Regions from separate parts of the Bordetella holmesii genome, predicted to be linked through region 2. Evidence: predicted binding sites of a transcription regulator. Region 2 holds the regulator's gene; the other holds the start of a gene.
What was found. Region 2 encodes sigma-54, which starts transcription at its own class of promoters, with help from an activator protein. Its sites were predicted from a motif close to TGGCANGNAANCTGCTTT; they were not measured.
Positions count from the first base shown of each region.

Region 1: LK440_RS06325 (TorF family putative porin) is a predicted target of sigma-54. The motif match lies at 3,114-3,131, and genes of this name have one in related genera.

Region 1 covers NZ_CP085973.1:1,317,742-1,322,115, forward strand. The annotation lists gene LK440_RS06305 (protein-L-isoaspartate(D-aspartate) O-methyltransferase) at 1-584, shown strand, start outside; gene LK440_RS06310 (peptidoglycan DD-metalloendopeptidase family protein) at 602-1,465, shown strand; gene LK440_RS06315 (3'-5' exonuclease) at 1,462-2,241, shown strand; gene LK440_RS06320 (periplasmic heavy metal sensor) at 2,358-2,933, shown strand; gene LK440_RS06325 (TorF family putative porin) at 3,225-3,977, shown strand; one part of gene LK440_RS06330 (IS3 family transposase) at 4,021-4,374, opposite strand, start outside.
Region 2 covers NZ_CP085973.1:3,330,388-3,334,761, reverse strand. The annotation lists gene leuA (2-isopropylmalate synthase) at 1-420, opposite strand, end outside; gene LK440_RS16065 (hypothetical protein) at 791-1,513, opposite strand; gene rpoN (RNA polymerase factor sigma-54) at 1,530-2,948, shown strand; gene LK440_RS16055 ((2Fe-2S)-binding protein) at 3,098-3,376, shown strand; gene LK440_RS16050 (DMT family transporter) at 3,512-4,374, shown strand, end outside.

The DNA of each region.
Region 1 (4,374 bases), 1.7 Mb from region 2:
TCAGCGACGAGCGCGTGCTCGATGCCATGGCCATCGTGCCGCGGCATGTGTTTGTCGATGAAGCGTTGGCCAGTCGGGCCTACGAAGATGCGGCTCTGCCCATCGGGCACTCTCAAACCATTTCCCAACCGTGGGTCGTGGCGCGCATGATTGCCGCGGTCTGCGAAGGTCGCACGCCGACACGTGTACTGGAGGTCGGTGCTGGTTGCGGCTACCAGGCCGCGGTACTGGCCCAGTTCGTTCGCGAGGTGCATGCCGTCGAACGCATCCGCGGGCTCTATGAATTGGCACGCACCAATCTGCGCGCGTTGAAGCTGACGACTCGTGTGCGGCTGATCTACGGCGATGGCACTCAGGGCGTCGCCGGCGTGGCGCCATTCGATGCTATTGTTGTGGCTGCCGCTGGCCTGGCCATTCCCCAGGCGCTTTTGAATCAATTGGCGCCAGGCGGCCGACTGATCGCACCCGAAGGTTCGACCAGTCAGCGGCTGGTCCTCATCGAACGAACTGGCACCGCAAGCTGGAAGCGCACGGAGCTTGAGGCAGTGCGGTTCGTTCCCTTAAAGCCAGGAATACAATCTTGAGCAAACAGGAGATACGTATGCTCAACGGGCAGTTGTCACTGACCGGGACTTTTTCCATGAACACGAACATCATGCGCCGCCCCGTGCGTTGGGCGGGCGTGCTAGGTCTGGTCGCTCTGGCGGGTTGCGCGGGCAAAGCCACGCGCGCGCCCGTGGTCGACCTGACCAACCAGCCGGCCTCCAGCGCCACGGCAACGGCGGGCGGCTATGTCGTCAAGCCGGGCGATACGCTATTCAAGATCGCGCGTGCCAACAACGTCGACATCGAAACGATCAAGCGCCTCAATAGTCTTTCGGACCCCAACCAAATTCACGTCGGCCAGGTTCTCAAGCTTTCCTCTGCCACCAGCAGCAACGCGCAGCCTCAGCCCATCACAGGCGGCCAGATTCAGGCCAAACCGCTCGATGCGCCTGACAGTCACGCCGCTGGCACCGATACCAGCACCCCTGCTACGCCGGTCACACCGCCGCCGACGCCAGCCGAGACCAAACCGGTCGCGCGGGCTGCCGACGCCGGAGTCATCAACTGGGGATGGCCGTCCAGCGGTCAGATCCAGCAGAACTTCAACGCCAACAGCAAGGGCATAGACATCGCCGGCAATCCAGGCGATCCCGTCATGGCCGCGGCCGATGGCAAGGTCATGTATAGCGGCAATGGCGTGCGCGGTCTGGGCAACCTGATCATCATCAACCACCAGAATGGCTTCATCACCGCCTATGCGCACAACCGCGCACTGCTGGTCAAGACGGGGCAGGACGTCAAGCGCGGCGCCAAAATTGCCGAACTGGGCCAGTCGGACACCAATGCGCCAAAACTGCATTTTGAAATCCGTCGCCAGGGAACCCCTGTCGATCCTATGCAGTATCTGCCCGCTCGATGACACCCACCCTGGTTTTCGATCTCGAAACCTTGCCCGATGTGGTCGGCCTGCGCCGTCTGCATGGATGGGGCCCTGATGTCAGCGACCTGGAAGTCGCCGAGCGCGCGTTTGCCGCACGCCGCGAGGCCGTCGGGCACGATTTCCTGCCGCTGCATCTGCAGCGCGTGGCGGTAGTTGGCTGCGTCTTTCGAGACGATCAGGGTTTCCGCGTCAAAACACTGGGTCAGCCCGATGATCCCGAAGCCGCATTGCTCGCCGGGTTTTTCAAGACCATCGAGCGCTACACGCCAAAGCTCGTGAGTTGGAATGGCTCGGGCTTCGACCTGCCCGTTCTGCACTATCGCAGTCTCATCCATGGCGTGCCGGCGCCAAGGTATTGGGATTGGGGCGACGAAGACCGGGACTTCAAATACAACAACTACCTGAGCCGCTACCATACCCGTCATCTGGACCTCATGGATGTGCTGGCCAAGTACAACGGACGGGCCAATGCTCCGCTCGATGAACTGGCCAAGCTCTGCGGCTTTCCTGGCAAACTCGGAATGGATGGCAGTAAGGTCTGGGAAGCCTGGAATCAGGGGCAGGCCGACGCCGTGCGTGCGTATTGCGAGACCGACGTGGTCAACACCTGGCTGGTCTATTGCCGCTTTCGCTTTCTGCGTGGTGAGCTTGACCACGCCTCGTATGACGCTGAAATCGCTCTTGTGCGCGATACGCTGGCGGCCAGTGACGCCCCTCATTGGAAGGAGTACCTCGCGGCCTGGGACGCCAACTGATCCTCCTTTCATCCGGCAAGCAATCGACTGAAACATAGTCAGCCGCGCATGAAACCTGAATGAAATCCGGGCAATCGCACAATGATCCTGCCTTCTTTTACTTCAGGAGTTCAATCATGTCCCGATCCGCTCTTCGTACTTCGCTTGCCAGCCTCGCCATGGCGATTGCCGCTGGCGTGACTATTGCTCCCGCAGTCGCGGCGCCCGATGCTCCCCCCCCGGCGCCTGCAGCAGGCCATCCGCGTGGCCCCATGATGGAACGCGATGGGATGTGGATTCCTGGTCTGGGCCCGCTGTCCAAGGCGCAGGTCGCGTCGCTCAAGCTCGACGCCAAGCAGCAGGCGTTGTTTGACAAGGCTCGCGACGCCTCGCAGCAAGCCATGGAGGCACGCCGCCAGGCCGGTCCCGCTCCGCACGAACTGCTCCAGGCTCAACTCAACGCCGGCAAGCTCGACCCGTACGCCTTGGCCGCGGAAGGTGACAAGCGCCGAGCTCAGTTCGAGAGCCAGGAAACCGCGCTGCGCACCCAATGGCTGGCCGTCTGGGATAGCCTGAACGACGCTCAGCGTGCCCAGGTGACGCAGATCGTCAAAGAGCGTGTCGCCAAGATGAAGGAGCATCACGGCAAGCGTGGCGAGCATCGCTCGGGCCGCCCGGGGCAAGCCGCCAGCGCCGCTCCCGCCGCCCAGTAATCCCATCCCGCGCAACGATCAACCCGGCCGGTGGCCGGGTTTTTTCATGGCGCGCCATTCTGGGGCGCATTCCCGCAAGTTTCACCAATACAACGCCGCAGCAGCGTCCCCAATTCGATGCCGCACCGCCTGGGTGCGCGGTCCGGGGACGGATATAGGGCAAGGGACTTTCAAAAAACCTGGCATGAAAAATGCTTGATCACAGGTGCGCCGGTCAGACCATACGGTCGGCAGGACGGACGTTCAGCAACTTGCGTCTGCCCCACCTCAATCGATCAGGATCCAGGAATAATGAAGAAGACCTTGCTTTCCCTGCCTTTGGCCATCAGTGCTCTCACGACGTTTCCCGCTCTGGCCGAGCCCACTGATCTGGGTGCAGGCTTTGCCCTGAGCGGCAATGCTGCCATCGTCAGCGACTATCGTTTTCGCGGTTACTCGCAAACCGATTTTCGTCCTGCCGCGCAGGTCGGTTTCGACCTCACCCACAGCTCGGGTTTTTATCTGGGCAACTGGAACTCCAACGTATCGAATTTCGTCTTCACCGACGGCAACCTGGAGATGGACTTCTATGGCGGCTGGAAAGGCGACCTCGGCAATGGCCTGGGGCTGGATGTGGGGGCCTTGCACTATTACTATCCAGGCTCCAGTTCACCCAAAGGCGGTAACTACAACAATACCGACCTGTATGTGGGCTTGAGCTATGGCAACTACTCCTTGAAGTACTCCTACACGCCCAGCGACTTCTTCAGCACCCCGGACAGCAAAGGTACCTGGTATCTGGACGGCACCGCCAACTTCGACCTGGGCGATGGCTGGGGGCTGGTCGGCCATGTCGGCTACCAGAAGCTCAAGAACCAGGTCAACATGAATGGCGATGCCATGGGCCATTATGTGGATTACAAAGTAGGCGTCACCAAGGACATCAAGGGCTGGGTATTCGGCGTGGCTGCGGTGGGTGCCAGCAAGGACAATTGGTTGCCGACCAAGTATGGCCATCCTTCTGGCCGACTCGGTGCGGTGTTTTCGGTGGCACGCAGCTTCTGACCACAGCGCACAAGAGTGGGGCGGGACTGACCTGCCCCCAGATTTAGTACGGCACCGACATAGAGCCCAGGGGTAAAAGACCTTCTTTCTGATGAGCCTGCACGAATTGCGCCGGCGTTAAATATCCGAGCGCGCTGTGAGGCCGATCGGTGTTGTACTCGACTCGCCAGTTTTCGATCAAGCTTTTAGCCTGTCGCAGGGACAAGAACCAGTGCTCGTTAAGGCATTCGTCGCGGAACTTGCCGTTGAAACTTTCGATATAAGCGTTCTCCACCGGCTTACCCGGCCGAATAAACGACAGCTTTACGCCTGCTTGGTAGGCCCAGGCGTCCAAGGCTCTTCCGGCGAACTCTGGCCCGTTGTCCACGGTAATAGATCGCGGCAGGCCACGCATCTC
Region 2 (4,374 bases):
GATCTTGCGGAAAGCCGGCGCGCAGGCGTTGTAGAGATGGATCATGGCCTGCTTGGCGCCGGCGGCGGCTTCGGCAGTGCGTGTGATCAGGTCTTCACGGGCCTGCGTCAAGACAATGATGGTGACGTCATCGGGAATGCGCTTTTCGTCGATGAGTTTGCGCACGAAGTCAAAGTCGGTCTGCGACGCTGACGGGAAGCCGACTTCGATTTCCTTGAAACCGATTTTCACCAGTTGCTCGAAGAAGCGCATCTTGCGCTCCACGCTCATGGGCTCGATCAGCGATTGGTTGCCGTCACGCAGATCGGTGCTCATCCAGATCGGCGCTTTGGTGATGCGGCGGCTGGGCCAGGTACGCTCGGAGTAGTCACGAGCAAAGGGCTGGAACGGCACGTATTTGGTGGCGGGGTTGGCGAGCATCGGTAACACCTCAATCGGTTTCGACGGAATCCCGGCTATCTCGGGCGCGGCAAACCAGGATGGCGGTTTTGTGCCTGCGTCGGTCGCAGTGGGACCGAATTCACGGATTAAAACGGGGGAAAGACGAGTGGCGAACGTGTGGGTGCCGAGCTACCACAGGGCACTAGGCCCGGCAACCGATCGGTAGGTATAGCGATAGCGCTAGGGTGGCGACGCCGCCCTGGAGGGAGGATGCAAACGAACACGCAGCCACGGCCGATGCCGGTGCGCATGCGCATCCGGAAGCGGTCAATGGGGTGTGGTGTTTGTCAGCCATAGCCGTAAGTCAAACATATTTCGGCGCGGCGCGCAAATCGAACGCGCAACCAGGTCAGCGATCCGGCCCCAGGCTGGGTTCGCGCGGGCCGTCTTCCTGGCGCCAGGGCGAGCGGCCTGGCTCACGCGGCGCGCTGGCGCGTGGCGCCTCGATGATGGGTTGCGGCGAGCGCTCGCGTTCGGCCGGGCGACTGGCCTGATGCACGCCTGCGCGCGCAGATTCCGGCATCGGTTCACGCGGCGTGCTGCCGGGCAGATCCAGAATGGCGGCCTGTTCGCGGACCAGGGCGATCTTGCCGATCCGGTTGTGGCGCAACTCACGGCGGCTGCGTTGCAAGTCGCCTACCGTGAAAGGTTCTTCGCGATCTCCCCAGACCCAGCGCAGCACATCCACGGCCTCTTCACTGAGCCGCGACCGCAGTTGCGCCAGGACGTCGCGCGGGACGACCTGCGCCCTGCCGGCGGCTAGACTGCCATACAGCCAGCTGCGTGTGCTGAAGAACACGATCAGCGTCCAGATGAGGACCACACCCCACCAGAAATACGGATTGACCCGGGCGAGCATATCGACGGTTTGCTGGCCCATGCTGTGCAGGCCGTCGAAGGCAAGGGTTTTCCCGAAGCCGAGGAGCCAGGAGCTGGCGAGCAACCAGACGATGGCAATGACAGCCAGCACGATTGCCCTGAACACCAGTCGCGCAAGCGCCAGTTTGAGCAACGTTTGACCTATCAGTCGGCCATCCTGGCGAATGCGTTCGGGCGAAGTGGGATTCATCATGCAAAATATTGTACCTATGAGTCGTCCCGCCTTAGAACTTCGGCCTGGTCAGCATTTGACCCTGACCCCGCAACTGCAACAGTCCATCCGGCTGCTGCAGCTGTCTTCGCTGGATCTTGAGGCCGAAATCTCTCAAGCCCTGGCAGAGAATCCGTTGCTCGAACGCGACGAAACGCCGGCCGAGCAGATCGACAGCGATCCGCAGCGCGAAGCCAGTCTCGACACTGCCGATTCGGTGACGGACACGGAAATCCGGTTTGACGACATGCCGGGTTCGGGCGGCGTATACCCCGATGAGGACAGCGACTCGCCGGCCCGCAGCGACACTTTGCGCGAGCATCTGTTGCAGCAACTGGCGCTGACCCGCGCCGGTGTGCGCGACGCCGCGCTGGCCGCATTGCTCATCGACGAGCTGGACGATAACGGCTATCTCGGTTCGCCGCTGAGTGAAATCCTGCAATGGCTGCCCGCCGAGCTCGAGGTCGATGAGGATGAGCTGCGTGCGGCGCTGAGCTTGGTGCAGTCCTTCGACCCAACCGGCATCGGTGCGCGCGACATGGCCGAGTGCTTGCTGTTGCAATTGCGCCATCCTGACGTCGCGCGGCTGCCCGAAGCCGCATCGCCCGCCGTGCTGGGGTGCGCGCGCGAACTCTGTGGCCAGCATCTGGCGCTGCTGGCCACCGGTAATCCGGCGCGCCTGCGGGAGATGCTGCGCGTCGATGAGGCCACGCTGCGCGCCGCGCGGGCGCTGATCGTTCGGCTCGAGCCCCGGCCGGGCCGGGCCTGGACGGTGCCTGCGGCGGAGTACGCCGTGCCCGATGTGCTGGTGCGCAAAACGCGGCAAGGCTGGCAGGCGGTGCTCAATAGCGCGGTGATGCCGCGCCTGCAGGTCAACGGCCTGTACGCGCAAATGCTGTCCAATCAGCGCGAGGCTGCCTATGCCGGGCTGAATGCCCAGCTTCAGCAGGCGCGCTGGATGATCCGCAATGTCGAACAGCGCTTCGACACCATTTTGCGCGTCGCGCAGGCCATCGTCGCGCACCGGGCCGAGTTCTTCACCCGTGGCCCGGCGGCGATGCGGCCGCTCATTCTCAAAGACATCGCGGGCGAGCTCGGGCTGCACGAGTCGACGATCTCGCGGGCCACCACGCAGAAGTACATGCTCACTCCGTTTGGGACCATGGAGCTCAAACGATTTTTCGGCACGGGCGTGGCCATGGACAGCGGTGATTCGGCCTCGGCGACGGCCGTTCAGGAGCACATCCGGCAGATGGTGGCCGACGAAAACCGTGCCAAGCCGCTTTCGGATAGCCAAATCATGGAGCGCCTGGCCGGTCAGGGCATCGTCATTGCCCGCCGCACCGTGGCCAAATACCGCGAGGCCTTGCGCATTGCCCCGGCCGCCGTGCGCAAGGCCCAGGCCGCCGCGCGCTGAACCCGTGGTGGCAGCGGGTCGAGTCGCACGGGGGGTGATTCGTCACTTTTTTCAAGGAGTTGCGTGCGGGGCGCCAGGCTGAAAAATATTTTCCGGCTGGCTGGCTGGCTGGCTTGCTTGCGCTTTAATTTTTGTCGATAATCATTCGCATGTACGTTTGCATATGCAATGCCGTTACCGAACGCCAAGTCCGCGCCTGCGTGGATGCGGGCGCTAATTCGTTGGGCGATCTGCAATTCGAGCTGGGAGTTGCCTCCTGCTGCGGTTGCTGCGCCGCCACGGCCAGCGAATATCTTCCCGGCGGACGCGCCTCCAGCGTGTGCGACGTGCGCTCCATTGCCGTGCCGGCCAATCCCCCCGCGGCCATGCTCGAAGCCGACCGGCCTGCAGCCAATACGTTTCCCATTCCCCTGGTGGCCGCCGCCTGAAGGCGGTGCGCGCCCGTCAAGACGCCCTGCGGGGCGTTTTTTTCGTCTGTTGCAGGCGGCCACTTCCCACCTTGGGTTTGTCATAGTGGCTCGGCCGGTGGAGAATGCCTTGCATTCTCCCTACCTGCCTCAGCCATGAAAACCAGCGTCGATTCATCCGCCGCCGCCGCGCCCGAACGCACGGCCTGGGGCTCCATCGCGCTTTTCTGTGTGCTATGGAGCTCTGCCTTCGCAGCGGCCAAGATCGCCGTTCGCGACTGCCCTCCTCTGACCTTGCTGGCCGTACGATTCTGCATCGCAGGAGTGTTGATGATGGGTATGGCGGCATTGACGGGCGGCTTGCGTCTGCCATCACGCCGCGACCTGGCCGCGCTGATTGGCTTGGGGTTATTGAACAACGCGCTTTATCTGGGTTTGAGTTGGAGCGGCATGGCCACGTTGTCCTCGGCCTTTACGTCGGTGCTGATCAGCACCAACCCGTTGCTCATCGGCATCTTGGCCGGGCCCGTGTTGGGCGAGCGGCTGGGTTGGCGAAAATTGGTCGGGCTACTGCTCGGGCTGGCTGGCGTCGTGGTCATGCTGCGTTCTCGCTTGGCCGGTGCCGGCGCGCATGAGGACGTCCATGGCACCTTGCTCGTGCTCGGCGGCCTGATCGCGTTGGTCGCCGGTACGCTGGCCTACAAGAAACTCAAGCCTGCCGCCAATCTCTGGATGGCCACGGGAGTGCAGGCGCTGGCCGCTGGCGTGGCGCTTTGGCCTTTTGCCCTGCATTACGAGACGCTTGAGCAGGCGCGGTTGACGTTAAGCCTCGTGCTGAGCATGAGCTACACCATTGTGGCGGTCTCCATGGGCAGCTACTACCTGTGGTTTCTGATCCTGGGCCGCAGCAGCGCCACCTCGGCCAGCGCGTTGCATTTCCTCATGCCGCCGTTGGGCCTGTTCTTCGGCTGGCTGGTGTTGCGAGAACCCGTTTCGTGGCTCGACATGCTGGGCATTGT